Regions from separate parts of the Novosphingobium sp. Sphag1I genome, predicted to be linked through region 1. Evidence: riboswitches for the same ligand, from Rfam matches in the RefSeq annotation. Region 1 holds a riboswitch; the other holds the start of a gene.
What was found. Region 1 has a riboswitch for cobalamin ahead of ACZ9HU_RS03035 (HoxN/HupN/NixA family nickel/cobalt transporter). Riboswitches for the same ligand answer to the same signal wherever they lie in the genome.

Region 1 (3,411 bases):
TGACGGCCATGCTGCTTGCCCTGCTGCATGTCCCCAATGAGGGGATCGGTCTGGTCATCGGTATCGACCGTTTGCTGGACATGTGCCGTACCGTTCCCAATGTCGTGGGCGATCTGGCCGTCGCCGCGGCCCTGCGCCACAGCGTCGAGGAACAGGGGCAAGAGGTCAGCGTGCGGCAATTGGCGTGACGGCCCGGCCTTTGGCGGGGTTGCGGTCTATGATGTCGCGCCCGTGGGCGTGACATCACGTTCGACAGAATTTCGGACCTATCCGCCTGTCGGATGATTGTCGCTTGCAGGGCGAAGCCTATGCTCGCAAGCTGAACCGATGACGGATCGCAATACCAATATCACCGCGCGACAGGAATTGGCGCGCCACTGGCCTATCGTGCTGGCCGCCGCGCTGGGCGTGGGGTTCGGCACAATGGGGATCGGCTTCTATTCGCTGGGCCTGTTTGTCAAACCGCTTCAGGCCGAATTTGGCTGGAGCCGGGCGGCCGTTTCGGGTGCGGCTACGTTTCAGCAATTGGGCATCTTTCTGTCGGCGCCATTGGTCGGGCGGTTGGCTGATCGTATCGGACTGCGGCCTTTGGCACTGGCCTCTTATGTCGCCATGCCGCTGGCGCTTTTGGCTTTATCCTTTGCCGGATCGTCGGTCTGGGGCTGGTACGGGCTGTGGCTGATGGTGTCGCTGGCGGGATGTGGGACGACGCCGGCGGCATGGGCGCGGATGGTTTCCATGCGTTTTGATAAAGCGCGAGGTCTCGCGTTGGGCCTCATGCTGGTCGGGACAGGCTTGGCGGCGGCCTTGGTTCCCGCGCTTTTGGGGCCGATTTTTGCCCAGGATGGATGGCGCACGGCAACGTTGGTGATGGCCGGGGCGGCGGCCCTTGTCGGGATTCCTCTCTCGTTCCTGCAAAGTCGGGAAGCGCCGACGCCGGAAAAGCGCCATGCCGGACATTTTGAACGCAATCGGGCGATCTTCATGTTGCTGGCCATTGCCTTTTTGGTGGGGGTGATTGTGGCCGGGTTGATCATTCATCTGGTTCCCTTGCTGGTTGATCGCGGGATGGACGCCGCTTTGGCGGCCAAGATGGCGGCCAGCATCGGTCTGGCGGTGATTGCGGCGAGGGTGATCGTGGGTTGGTTGTTCGACCGGTTTTATGCGCCCTTTGTCGCCGCAATCTTTTTGGCCATGCCGGTGGGCTCGTGCATCTTGCTGGGGCTGGGCGGACCGGTGTTGCCGGCTGCGCTGATGCTGGGGCTGGCCGCGGGCGCCGAGGTTGATATGCTGGCGTTTTTCACCAGTCGCTATGCCGCGATGAAGAACTATGGCGCGACCTATGGCGTCATTCTGGGCACATTCAGCCTTGGTGCGGCACTTGGCCCGATGTTGGTGGGGTTCAGTGTTGATCGCACGGGCGGCTATGGCCTGGCGTTGGGCGCATCGGCCGCCGGACTGGCGTTGGTGGTGGCTTTGATCGCGTTGCTTGGGCCTTACCGCACTCAGGACTGAACCTTTTCAAAGGGATTGCTTTAGACTGGCTTTGGCGTAAGAACCGATCTGTCCGGGGCTTGGCTCCGGGCAAAAGATCGCGCCGGTGCCCGAAAGGGCTTAATTCGGGAACACGGTGAGGGCTGGCCTGTCCAGCCCGAGGCCGAGGCTGTCCCTGCAACTGTAAGCGGTGAGCGCGATGCATAGGCTTCCTCACACATGGGGGAAGCAGCCACTGGGCCGGACGCTAAATCATGCGAGGTCTGGGAAGGCATGCATCAAGCCTTGACCCGCGAGCCAGGATACCTGCCGGCGTCTGGTCGCTCTTGCCTTGGCCCAGGGGATGGCCGCGGCACGGTGAACTCCGTCTGAGCGACGTGTGTTGGTCGGAATGGACGCAGGGCGCGCGGCGCTTTGCGAAAGGTCCGGCTGTGTCGTTCAAGGCCGGGGGTTCCTGCTTGTGAGAAAGAGATTTTTGTCAGCGCCTTTGCGCTGGCGTATCGGCGCGATGATGGCCGGTTTGGTGGCGGCCAATATTATGGCTTGGGTCTGGGCCTTTGCCCTGTTCGGTGCGCAGCCTTTGATGTTGGGCACGGCCCTTTTGGCATGGGGTTTGGGGCTGCGCCATGCGGTCGATGCCGATCACATCGCCGCCATCGACAATGTCACCCGCAAATTGATGCAGGAAGGCCAGCGCCCGATTTCCGCAGGCTTCTGGTTCGCGCTGGGCCATTCCGGGATCATCGCCGTTGCCTCGATCAGCGTTGCCCTGACCGCCAGTGCGCTGTCGCGGTTCAGCGCGTTCAAGGATTTGGGCGGCATGATCGCGACGGCGGTTTCGGCCCTGTTCCTGTTCACCATTGCGGGGATGAACTTGGCCATCCTGCGCTCTGTCTGGGCCAAGTTTCGCCATGTTCGCGCCGGGGGCGTTGTCGATGCCGATGATCTGGATATGTTGCCGGTGTCGCGCGGGATACTCTCGCGCCTGTTCGGGCCAATGTTTCGTTTGATTTCGAGGCCATGGCATATGGCGCCGCTGGGTTTTCTGTTCGGGCTGGGGTTTGATACCGCGACCGAGGTCGCCATCCTTGGCATTTCGGCCAATCAGGCGGCCAGTGGTATGTTTCTGGGCCGGTTGCTGGTCCTGCCCGCGCTGTTTGCGGCCGGGATGGCGCTGGTCGATACGCTGGACGGTGTGATGATGGTGGGGGCCTATGAATGGGCCTTTGTAAAGCCGGTTCGCAAGCTTTACTACAACATCACCATTACGATGATGTCGGCCCTTGTGGCGATCGTGATTGGCGGGATCGAGACGCTGGCCCTGATCGGCGATAAGCTGAGCCTGACCGGATGGCCATGGGGTATGGTGGCGAGATTGGGGCGCAATTTCAACAATCTGGGCTTTTCGATCATCGGCCTGTTTGCCGCCTGTTGGATCATAAGTTTCGCGATCTATCGCTGGAAGCGGTTGGATGAAATCGAGATTTCGCCCGCGCCGTGATTGCGCCGGGCGTTCTTATGGGCTAGATCCTCAATCGAGGGCTTGCCCCTCACATGATCGCGCCGGTGCCTGAAAGGGCTTAATCGGGAATGCGGTGCGGGCCGGAAACGGCCCAAATCCGCGGCTGTCCCTGCAACTGTAAGCGGATAGCGCGATGCACATGCCCCACGCGGGGCGGCCACTGGGTCTTGCTATGCAGATCTGGGAAGGCGTGCATCAAGCTGTGACCCGCGAGCCAGGAGACCTGCCGGCGCTCTGGTCGCTCTTGCCTTGGTCCAGGGGATGGTCACGGCACGGTCAACTTCCGTCTGAGCGACGAAACTGTGCGGCTGGGGCTGCACGGGTTGCGTGGTGTCGGGCGCTTTGCGCGTCGGCCCGCCGTCGCGCGCCGACCGGATTTTCCGGCAAGCCCCCGC
Region 2 (3,411 bases), on a different contig from region 1:
GAAGGGCCAGCCCCCGCAACATGATTACAGCTTTGCCCGGATGCCCGCCGATGCGGTGCGGCCATAGGAATTGTAATCCTTGACCACGGCATAGCGTTCATTGGTCAGGTTTTCGATGCGGCCAAAGATTTCCGCATGATCGCCCACCGGCATGCTGGCGCGCAGGCCGAACAGGGCATAGCCGGCAAGGCGGTTGCTGTTGGCGGCATTGTCAAAGCTGGACGATACGACGCGAATGTCACCGCCCACGGCCAGACCGGCCAGAGGCGTTTTCCAATCCGCCGACCATGTGACCATGTGGCGCGGACGACGGGCCAGATCCTTGCCATAGGCCGTGCTGCCTGCGGTCTGGTTCGTGCTCTTCACGAAAGTATAGGCCGCGCGCAATTGCAACGCATCGACCGGGCGCAGGCCCGTTTCGAACTCCAGCCCTTCGGCGCGGGTGCGGCCAAGGTTGGCATAGGTCGAGGTCGAAAGATCATAGTCGATCTGATTGTTGATATTGCGGTGGAACCACGTGACGGCGCCATACAGCTTGCCATTGCGGTCGCCCTTTTCCAGCCCGATGTCATAGGATTTGCTGGTTTCGGCCTTGAGCGTCGTGTTGCCCGAATAGGGATCGAACAACTGATACAGGGTCGGGGCGCGGAACCCTTCGCCATAGGAAGCGCGCAGGCGCACGTCCGAGATCAAATTGTACGTCCCGTTCGCGCCAAAACTGGTGTGAGTGCCAAAGGTCGAATGGCTGTCCACGCGCAGGCCGCCCGACAGGCTCAGCCCAAACGCACGCCAGCCCAGCAGGCCATAGCCGCTGGCGATATTGGCATCATTCACCGCGCCCGGCGTGAAATAATACGAACGCGCGTGGTTCCACATCGCCTCGCCGCCCAGATCGGCGGAAAAGAAATAGGGCAGATCGACATGCGCCGCGCCATCGATGCGCGTGCTGCGGCCCAGATAGGAACTGTATTCGCTGCTCTGAACCGTGGGGTCGATATAACCGCGACGCAGCGAGGACTGGCTGATGCCCAGACGCGCCGTATACTTGTCCGCCGCATATTCCAGACCGACGCGGCCCGACACCTGCTCGCTCGACTGCTTTTCGCCGCGGTTCACATAACCCAGCGTCCAGTCATAGGAATCGATCCCCACCTTGCCATCGGCATATCGCGCCGTGGCGACAAGGTTCAGCCCCTGCGCCAGACGCAGGCGGGCGCGGGTCGACAGGCGGGTCTGGCGGAAACCGTTGGAAAGCGTGTCGGTGACGCGGGTGGGAATGCCGTCAGTGCTGAAATAGCCGCCATTGACGGTGATTGCATAGGCGTCCTTGGCAATGCCCAGCGTGGCCCCCGCGTCAAACGTGTTGTTCGTGCCGCCATCAAGGCTGAGTTCCACGCCGTTCAATTCGCGGCTGGTGATGGCGATGACGCCGCCGATGGCGTTGCTGCCCCACACCACGCTGTTCGATCCGCGCAGCAATTCGATGCGACCGATGCCGCCAGAGGTCAGGCTGGCAAAATCATAGCCGCCCGAAGGGGCCGCCGTATCTTCAACCTTGACGCCGTCAATCATCACCAGCGTCTGTTCGGAATTGGCGCCGCGCACGAACAGGCTGGTCGTCGCCCCCATGCCGCCCGCACGCGCAATCGACACGCCCGGCAGGCGCGAGAAAATGCGGGTCAGGTCCGGCCCCTGAATGGATTGAATTTCGGACAGGTCGACGACGCTGACCGACTGGCCCGTTTCATTGACCGGCTGGCTCTGGCCGGTGGCAAGAACGGTGATCGCATCACCATCATCGGCGGCCAGCGCAGGCGTGGACAAGGCAAGCGCCACCAACGACGATGCCACGGCGAAATTACGGATATTCATAGCTCTTCCCCTCACGAAGGCAGATGCCGTTCGTGGCGGGAGAGGCCGTCCCACGCACCCCTTGCGCATGGAAAACAGACGGCATCGCGCTGCATCCGGTCCTCCCCGCCCGGCGCTGAACGACAACCAACGGCAGGTCTCCTGGCTATCCGGGGTCAACGCGCATCTGCCGCCTTCCCAGGCCATTTGGCCCAGTGGCATGTGACAGTACGCTCGCCCGGAAACAGTTGCGGGGGCAGCTTTGCCTCACTTGCCGCGCGGGCGCGACAGGCATGCAAATTCCCTTTTCAGCCGATCTTGCGAAAGGCACCGTTGGCGTTGGCCGCCGCCCTAGCCCCGCATGGCCATATACGCAAGGGCCGACAAAAGTGGGCCTACTGATGGAAAAGGAAGTTAATATTAACCCTGAACGGCGGCTCGAAATTAAGGCGTTAAGGATTAGTGGGCCCAACAGTGCCGCAATGAGACGGCAGGAAATCGGCTGATGCAAGCCGGGCCAATGTATGTTTTGCCATGCTGACCCGCCCCTGCAACAGGCCGAGATGTCAGGATGAACAAGTTTCGTGTCGCTCTTGCGCCCAATGCCAGCCAGTCCATGCCCGCATATGATATGCGGACGTCCGATGATGCTGCGCGCCTGCGCCGGGGCGGCGGGATGAAGATCAACGCCTTGCGCAATGCCGAAATGCGCCGCGCCGCGATGCATCGGGTTCTGGCCGTGGTCTGCGCACTGTTGGCTATGCTGGCGGTTCAGGCCTATCGCGGACAAGGCACCGGCGCGATGGCCTTGGCCGCAACCACCACACATGAAGAAGCAGACCCTGTCGATGGACAGGCCAGCCTTGCCCCCATGCCCTTTGAACAACCAGGCGACAGTTGGCCGGGTGCTGCCTATTACTATGTCAGCCGCGAAGCCGAGCCACAGGCCCCGACGACCGGCTGGCGATCGGCGCTGGCGACGATTGCGCCGGGACTGCATTGGGATGGCGACAATGCGGCGCAGGGCGAGGATGAAGCGCCCCTGCCCGGTTCCGGCCCTGCGGCGCGGGCGCTGTCGGGTCTGGCCAATGCGGTGGATCGGGAACGCGCGCTGTCATGCCTGACGGCGGCGATCTATTACGAAGCCGCCAGCGAACCCGATGACGGACAGCGCGCCGTGGCGCAGGTCGTGCTGAACCGCATGGCCCACCCCGCCTATCCCAAATCGGTGTGCGGCGTGGTGTTTCAGGGTTCCGAGCGCGCCACCGGGTGTCAGTTCACCTTTACCTGTGACGGCGCATTGATGCGCAAACCCAGCCGCTATTTCTGGAGCCGTGCCGAAACCGTCGCACGGGCGGCCCTTGGCGGCTATGTCTATGCCCCGGTTGGCCTTGCCACGCATTACCACACTTTTGCCGTCCACCCCTATTGGGCCGACAGTCTGAACTTTATCGGCCAGATCGGCGCGCACCGTTTTTACCGGATGCATGGTCCGGCAGGCGATTCCGGCGCATTCCGTTTTGTTCACGCGATGAGCGAACCCTTGCCCGTGCCGCATCA

Region 2: another riboswitch for cobalamin. It lies ahead of ACZ9HU_RS05435 (TonB-dependent receptor plug domain-containing protein); the one in region 1 lies ahead of ACZ9HU_RS03035 (HoxN/HupN/NixA family nickel/cobalt transporter).

Annotation. Positions count from the first base shown of each region.
Region 1 is NZ_JBWBQS010000002.1:208,014-211,424, reverse strand. It holds gene ACZ9HU_RS03045 (dicarboxylate/amino acid:cation symporter) at 1-188, shown strand, start outside; gene ACZ9HU_RS03040 (MFS transporter) at 328-1,515, shown strand; cobalamin riboswitch at 1,582-1,822, shown strand; gene ACZ9HU_RS03035 (HoxN/HupN/NixA family nickel/cobalt transporter) at 2,003-2,995, shown strand; cobalamin riboswitch at 3,042-3,261, shown strand.
Region 2 is NZ_JBWBQS010000004.1:61,405-64,815, reverse strand. It holds gene ACZ9HU_RS05440 (ABC transporter substrate-binding protein) at 1-22, opposite strand, end outside; gene ACZ9HU_RS05435 (TonB-dependent receptor plug domain-containing protein) at 25-1,872, opposite strand; cobalamin riboswitch at 1,987-2,201, opposite strand; gene ACZ9HU_RS05430 (cell wall hydrolase) at 2,423-3,411, shown strand, end outside.